One region of the Halomonas sp. NPDC076908 genome, then DNA from elsewhere that is predicted to be linked to it. Evidence: predicted binding sites of a transcription regulator. Region 1 holds the regulator's gene; the other holds the start of a gene.
The links. The regulator FNR, encoded in region 1, switches genes on or off when oxygen is low (the NO sensors DNR and NnrR bind a similar motif). The targets are predictions, from matches to a motif close to TTGATNTANATCAA.

Region 1 (3,738 bases):
ATGTGCTGCCAGCGTATCTGGATAAGCAGGGCGTGGAGTATCACATTGTCGAGCGTGATACCTACTCGGTAGTGAAGGAGAAAACCCCAGAAGGCAAAACCACCTGCGCGCTTTGTTCACGCCTGCGGCGCGGCTCGCTATATGGTTTTGCCGAAGAGATTGGCGCCAATAAGATAGCCTTGGGCCATCACCGGGAAGATATTCTTGAAACACTTTTTTTGAATATGTTCTTTGGTGGTAGCTTGAAAGCCATGCCCCCCAAGCTTTTATCCGATGATGGTAAAAACATCGTCATTCGGCCACTGGCGTACTGTAAAGAGTCAGATATTGCAGAGTTTTCGCGGCTGATGCAGTTTCCGATCATTCCCTGCAACTTATGCGGTTCACAACCTAATATGCAGCGTCAGGTAGTGAAGGAGATGCTCGCCGAATGGGACAAGAAATTCCCTGGCCGTTTGGAAAGCATGTTTAAAGCCGTCACTAATATTGCACCTTCGCAGTTGGCGGATCGCAGCCTGTTTGATTTTGCAGGCTTGGAAACGAAGCAGGCTGAGCTGTTAGCTGGGCGCATTAACGCCTTTAATATCAGCTAACCGTTTGCTCTTCTTCTTCGGCGAGGGTGATTAAACGCGGCATATCGAGAATATTGACCTCTCTACCTGAAACCGCCACCACGCTCTGCTGCTGGAAGCGGCTTAAAATACGGCTGACCGTTTCCACAGCTAAGCCAAGGTAATTACCGATGTCGGCTCTGGGCATGGAGAGTCGAAAGCTATAAGGCGAGTAGCCCCGGTGGCGAAAGCGATCCGACAGCGTGATCAAAAAGGTGGCCAGGCGCTGGTCGGCGGTTTTGCGCGATAGCAGGCGCATCATGCGGCGATCATCACGTAACTCCTTGCTCATACTGCGATACAGCTGTCCGCGCAGTTCGGGGAGCTCTTCCGAGAGTAAATCCAAGCGATCAAACGGGATCTCGCAGACGGTGGTTGTCTCCAGGGCGATCACGCTACCGGGGTACTGCTCTTCATCGATACCATCTAGCCCCACCAGTTCACTGGGTAGATAGAAGTTGGTTAGCTGCTCGCTGCCGTTACCTTCGGCGGTCATCTGTTTCAAGCTGCCCGAACGAACGGCGTAAACGCTGGTGAAGGTGTCGCCTTGCCGAAACAGTGGCTCACCTTTTTTCAGCGGTGAGCGTCGTCGAATAATAGCATCGAACTGGCCCATATCGTCCAGCTCAAGGGCAAGCGGCAGGCAAAGTGAACTCAGACTGCAGGTTTGGCAGCGAGCTTCGTGCGGTAGCGAGCGGCGATGGCTCATAGGTTCCAACATGCTTTGCTCCTTGCGTTAGTTACGCTGATATTATACGGACCGCAACTAGTATGGGAGCTTTCGCACCCTAGCGACAAGTTGATTAAACAATCTTAGAGTAGCGCTGCCCTGTTTGCCCAGGTAGATGGGCATCGAACGCCATGGCTAAATGGCGAATGAGCAGCCGCCCTATGGGCGTTGCGCTAAGCTGGTCGCCACTTCGGGTTAACAGGCCATCTTTCTCGGCGCTCTGCAGACGCTCAAGGGCAGCCGCAAAGTAACGCGGTGCATCAATATTCCAGCGTTCACTGACGGCGGCCAGGTCGATGCGCATATCGCACATCAGTCGCTCAATAACGTCCCGACGAATCAAGTCGTCTTCGGTTAAGCGCAGCCCCTTTACAGTGGCTAACTGGCCTTGATCCAGTGCCGCCTCATAGCGGGCAAGGTCGCTTGGGTTCTGCGCATAGACATCGCCAACCCGTGAGATAGCTGATACGCCAAGGCCGATTAAGTCGCACTGGGCATGGCTTGAGTAGCCCTGGAAATTGCGTTGCAGTGAGCCCTCGTGCTGAGCAACGGCCAGGCTGTCATCCGGGCGGGCAAAATGATCCATACCGATATGCACGTAGCCTGCTGCTGTGAGCATCTCAATGGTAGTGCGCAGAATTGCCAGCTTCTCCTCGCCACCCGGTAAATCGTCCTCACTAATGCGCCGCTGTGGGGGGAAGCGCTCGGGCATATGAGCGTAGTTAAACACCGAAAGGCGAGCCGGGTTGAGTTCAATGACTTGGCGTAAGGTGTCTGCAAAGCTCTTCTCGGTTTGAAAGGGTAAGCCGTAAATCAAATCGAGGTTAAGCGAGCGAAACCCGAGTCGGTGGGCTTCCTCCATCAACGTTTCAGTCAGTACTCGGGGCTGAATACGGTTAATGGCTTTCTGGACCAGCGGGCTTAAATCCTGAACCCCCAGGCTAATACGATTAAACCCCAGCGATTGAAGATGGCGCAGGGTAAAAACGTCTGCTTCGCGAGGGTCTATTTCAATCGCATAATCGCGCTCGGGAGACTCAGAAAGTCCAAACCGGGCATGCAAACGGTCAATCAGATCGCCCATCTGATTCAAGCTTAGAAATGTCGGCGTACCGCCGCCCCAGTGTAACTGCTCGACCGGCCGCGAGGTATCAAGGTGGCGAGCGGTAAGCACCATTTCGCGGTCTAGTCGGCTCAGGTAGGGCTCCGCCAAGGCGGTATTTTTGGTGGCAATCTTGTTGCAGGCGCAATAAAAGCAAATTTTACGGCAGAATGGGACATGGACATAAAGCGAGAGCGCGCGTTTGCCCGCGTTGCTGCGCTCTAAGGCCTGAGTTAGGTCGCCAGGGGTAAACTGCTCATTGAATGATAGCGCCGTGGGGTAAGAGGTATAGCGTGGGCCGCTGGTATCGTAACGGCGCACCAAGGCTTCATCCCACACCGGTTGCGTGGGCTCTGCCACACTAGAGGGTGCACAAGGTGAAGCAGCAAGGGCATGAACGGTCATTGAGAGGCGCTCCAGCGTTAGGGACTGCCGCTAGCCTAGCCCGTAGCAAAAGGGTAAATGTTGAGCCATGTCATACTAATGAAAAGTATGTGCCGTGAGCATCCAGAGCTGCCAAAGCGCAAAGGCAATAATCGTTAACGCTGCCACGCTACGTGTTGCCGGGTGGCGAATTAAATGACTTAGCTGGCGCGCGGCAAGGCCGGTGGCTAACAGGGCGGGCAGGGTGCCAAGCCCGAAAGCGCCCATCAGTAGAGCGCCCTGAAAAGGGTCGGCAATTGCTAAGCTCCAGGCCAGCATGGAGTACACCAGCCCACAGGGTAGCCAACCCCATAGTGCGCCTAACGCAAACGCTTGAGGAAGATGCACAACGGGCATTAACCGCCGCCCCATGGGCTCAATAAAGCGCCAAAGTCGCCGCCCCACGGCTTCGACTTTAAGTAACCCTTTCCACCAGTTGGCGATATACAGCGCCATTAGGATCAGCATTAACGCGGCAAATACCTGAAGCAACAACCTTGCGTTGGCGGAAAGTGAAATTAGTGTGCCTAACAGGGCAACCAGCGCGCCTGCGCTCATATAGCTAATAATACGCCCTGCGTTATAGCTCAATAGCAGGCCGCCCATGCGCGCTGGATGACGCATGCTGGGAGGTACTGCAAAGGTGAGCGCGCTCATAATACCACCACACATACCAATGCAGTGCGCGCCCCCCATCAAGCCAAATACAAATGCCGCCAGTAGCGGCGGCAGGTCAAGGCCGGTTGGGTTCATGGTGGGGGCTCTTGGCCATCGGAACTGTTGTTAGCAGCCTGCTGACGCTGGCGGCGCTGTTCAGCGCTCAGATCATTCTCATCTTCATCAAACAGAATATGGTGTGCGGGGCCTTCGAG
Region 2 (3,738 bases), on a different contig from region 1:
GGCTCGTTAGTGCTGGGACTGTTAATGGGTAAAACCCTGGCACTCTATCGGCTTGAACGGCATGAAGCGGCAGAGACCTCGCTTGGTGATGTGGTTAAACATAATCGCCATGCGTTAGAGCTAATTTGCGCTGAGAGCCCACGCCCCTCCATGCCCCACCCTGATGGGCAGGTTGATCCTGGCTCACGCGCGGAAGCATGGCAGTACCGCACACTGATGCGTGATCAGTGGCGGACAACACCAGGCGCGTTGGATTGGCTAGACGCCCATCGCTAGGCCCATTATTAGACCCTACTACCAAGCCCGCTTATGCGGGCTTGGTAGCATTTGGCGTAGGCACCAACTGCTTGTCTCGGCTGATCCAGATCGCTAAAACAATCGCTGGTATGCCGAGCAGTGTGGCAATCACGAAAAAGCTCGGGTAGCCCTGAGCTGTAACCACCAGCCCACCAAAACCGCTTAAAAATTTACCTGGCAGTGTCATTAGCGACGAGAACAGCGCGTATTGTGTCGCGGTATATGCGCGCGAGGTAAGGCTTGAAAGAAAGGCGATGAACACCGCACTGGCCAAGCCATTGGCGAGGTTGTCACCAATAATGGTGATCACCAGCATAGGTAGCTGATTGCCGACCATGGCAAGTACTGCAAACAGTAAATTCGTTACCATCACCATGGCGGCACCGAAAATCAACAGCGGGCCGATGCCATAACGGGCCACGAAAAGTCCGCCTAAAATCCCGCCGGTAATACTCATCGCAATGCCAAAGATATTGGTCACATTAGCAATCTCTGCCAGCGTGAACCCCAAATCGATATACAGCGGGTTGGCCATAGATGCCATGGCCAAGTCGCTAATTCTAAACACTGCAATAAATACCAAAATCCACAGCGCTTTCACCCCGTATCGGCTGAAAAAATCGGTGAACGGGCAGACAAGAGCACCAATACTCCACGCACCCAAGCGGCGGAAAATCTTGGGTTTTCCACGGCTAGCGCGGATAAACGCACGTACCTTGGGTTCGTGAATAAGTTGAATGGAGAGCGATGCTCGCTTGGGCTCAGGACGTATTAGTACGGTTAGCACACCAATACCCATCAGTGCTGCCATGCTGAGATAGGCAACATCCCAAGAGGCAGAGGCTGCAATGTAGAGCGCCCCTGCACCTGCGGCCAGTAATCCTCCGCGATAGCCAATAATATAAGTTGAGGCCATGGCGGCTTGAACATCGTCGTCGGCCGACTCGATACGGTAGGCGTCAATCGCAATGTCTTGGGTCGCTGAGCCAAACGCGACAAGAAGCGCAAACATGGCCACTAAACCGAGGTTGCCTACCGGGCTAATACCGGCAAGGCCCACCAGTCCAGTCACAATGAGGCCTTGTGCCAATAGCATCCAGCCGCGCCGTTGACCGAATACGCGAGTTAAGAACGGCAGCGCTAGGCGGTCCACCACCGGGGCCCAGAAGAATTTGATGGAATAAAGCATGCCGATCCAGGCAAAAAAACCGATGGCCGCCACCTCAACGCCATCGCTACGCAGCCAAGCGGAAAGCGTTGAAAACACCAATAGAAAAGGCAGGCCTGCCGAAAACCCCAAAAACAGCATGGTGATAACGGGTGCGCGACAATAAATTGCCAGCGCTGCAAGCCAACTGCGCTGGGGGGTGGGGGTGGGCATCAAGCGATACTCCTCAAAGACGTTGGCAAGGGCCAAGTGATAAACTAAGCCAATAATCCATCACAAAGCCGACAGCTTACCGGAGAGGAGTTTTCCATGTCGATTACCGCGCATCAGGTAGTTACCTTGCACTATATTCTGAGTGATGTGCTAAGCGATGGCAGCAAGCGAATATTGGATGACTCCCATGCGCGCAATAAGCCGCTGGAGTACTTACATGGCCATGACAATATTGTACCGGGACTGGAGCGTGCCTTAGCAGGGCAAGCCAAAGACGCTGAGCTAAGCGTGCAACTGATGCCTGCCGATGCCTACGGGGTGCGCAACGAGGCGCTGGTGCAAGAGGTGAACCGTGCTTCTTTTGGTGGCGCTGAATTGTCGCCCGGCAGCAGTTTTCAAACAGAAGGTGAAGCTGGCCCACAAATTGTTACTGTACTGGAAGTTAATGGTGATCGGGTTACGGTTGATACTAACCATCCCCTAGCGGGTCGCACGCTTAACTATCGGGTGACTATCCTAGACATACGTGAAGCCACTCGCGCAGAGCTTGCCAAAGGGCATCCGCTACCGCCAGGCACCGAGCATAGTAAAGTTGAAGACCGAAAAGTGTTGTAGCCTTATGCAGAGCTAAAAGCAGCGCTAGAAATTGATCGGTATCAATTTCCTGTTTAAGCACTTTCCCCCGACCCTTATAACTTGACCTGGATCAGCTTTCTCCCGCCGTTGAGTGATTAGTATGAATGCATACATCACGGCGGGAGGAATCATCATGTATTGGGATGACACAGTAGTTTTTGGGTTAGCCACCGTCGCTTTGGTGATCGCTTTTATGGTGGGTTGGGTGGGCTTCGTGATTCGCGATCATCTACGCAAGGATGAGCGTAAAAAGTAGCCCAGCTATTTTACGTCAATGTTGTCAGGGGAGGGGGCTTATACATTTAGTAAGCTTCCTGTTGCCAGCCCAATTTGGGCTGGCTTTTTTTGGTTTAAAATAACCTCAGGTTGAACCTGCTCAACTGTGATTTAAAAGCCATGCGTTGAGAGACATGGTTTAAGAGCAAAATCAGGCGTGCTCTGGTAAAGTCCAGTGAAGTGAAAATTCACCAGGAAGCTTTACATGAACGCAGTTGCCTTACACCGCAGCCCATGGGTTCGTGCACGTGATCGGTTTGCGAGCGTCTTGCTGGTCGCTGGATTAGCGCTGCCCGCGACCGTGCTTGCCCAGGCCTTAAATTTAATCAATGGTGATGTCACCGAGAAGATCGCACTAAGTGACTTACGCGATATATCCGATACCAGCTTTACGCTTTATGACCCCTACCAAGGCCGTGAGGTCGAAATGCAGGGTGTGGCTTTTCAGACGTTTCTGATCGATCATTTTGGCCAAGTACCACCAGCGTTGCACTTTACCGCTTGGGATGACTACGAAGTGACGCTCGAAGAGTGGGATGATCCTAATTGGTATTTGATTACCTTGGAAGATGGCGCTCCCCTAACACTTCGTTCGCGCGGGCCTGTACGGCTAGTAGAGCGAGACTACGGTGATCGTGACGTTGAGAGCCTACGCGAGTTTAACGACTGGATTTGGATGATCCGCAGTATTGAGGCGAAGTGGTGACACTCAAACGCGTTGAGCAGTCGCTAATGCGGCCCCGGCCTTTTGCGCGGCAGCACCGTTATTTAACGTGGCTGTCGTTGAGCCTGATGAGCTTTTTGGGGCTCATGGTGCTGATTGTTTATGAGTCGCGTTGGGTATACCCCGAAATCCAAGCTTATTTCAGTCAAACCGGCAGTTTAACCGGCCAGCAATTGGCAACACGCTCGCGTGTTTATCTGCAAAACGCTCAAACTGAGTTATTGACTGAACAACCTGAAGTGGAAGCGTTTGATGCCTCTATCGCGCAAATAGAAATAGCTTACGGGCTATTTGATGTGCACGTTTATCGGCGCCAGTACGAGTGTACTGAACCAAGCTTGCGGGATTTAAATCAACTAATGGAGCGTTTAGAGCAGCGCGGTATTGGCCGCATTGACGCTTTGAGCGAGTTATTCGCCCCGAT

Region 2: ccoM (cytochrome c oxidase subunit CcoM) is a predicted target of FNR. The motif match lies at 2,375-2,388, and genes of this name have one in related genera.

Annotation. Positions count from the first base shown of each region.
Region 1 covers NZ_JBNNIW010000015.1:40,149-43,886, forward strand. The annotation lists gene ttcA (tRNA 2-thiocytidine(32) synthetase TtcA) at 1-593, shown strand, start outside; gene fnr (fumarate/nitrate reduction transcriptional regulator Fnr) at 586-1,332, opposite strand; gene hemN (oxygen-independent coproporphyrinogen III oxidase) at 1,415-2,848, opposite strand; gene ACQKE4_RS10790 (sulfite exporter TauE/SafE family protein) at 2,924-3,619, opposite strand; gene ccoS (cbb3-type cytochrome oxidase assembly protein CcoS) at 3,616-3,738, opposite strand, start outside.
Region 2 covers NZ_JBNNIW010000018.1:19,502-23,239, forward strand. The annotation lists gene ACQKE4_RS11860 (SEC-C metal-binding domain-containing protein) at 1-276, shown strand, start outside; gene ACQKE4_RS11865 (AmpG family muropeptide MFS transporter) at 308-1,678, opposite strand; gene ACQKE4_RS11870 (FKBP-type peptidyl-prolyl cis-trans isomerase) at 1,775-2,293, shown strand; gene ccoM (cytochrome c oxidase subunit CcoM) at 2,448-2,570, shown strand; gene ACQKE4_RS11880 (hypothetical protein) at 2,796-3,296, shown strand; gene ACQKE4_RS11885 (diguanylate cyclase domain-containing protein) at 3,383-3,738, shown strand, end outside.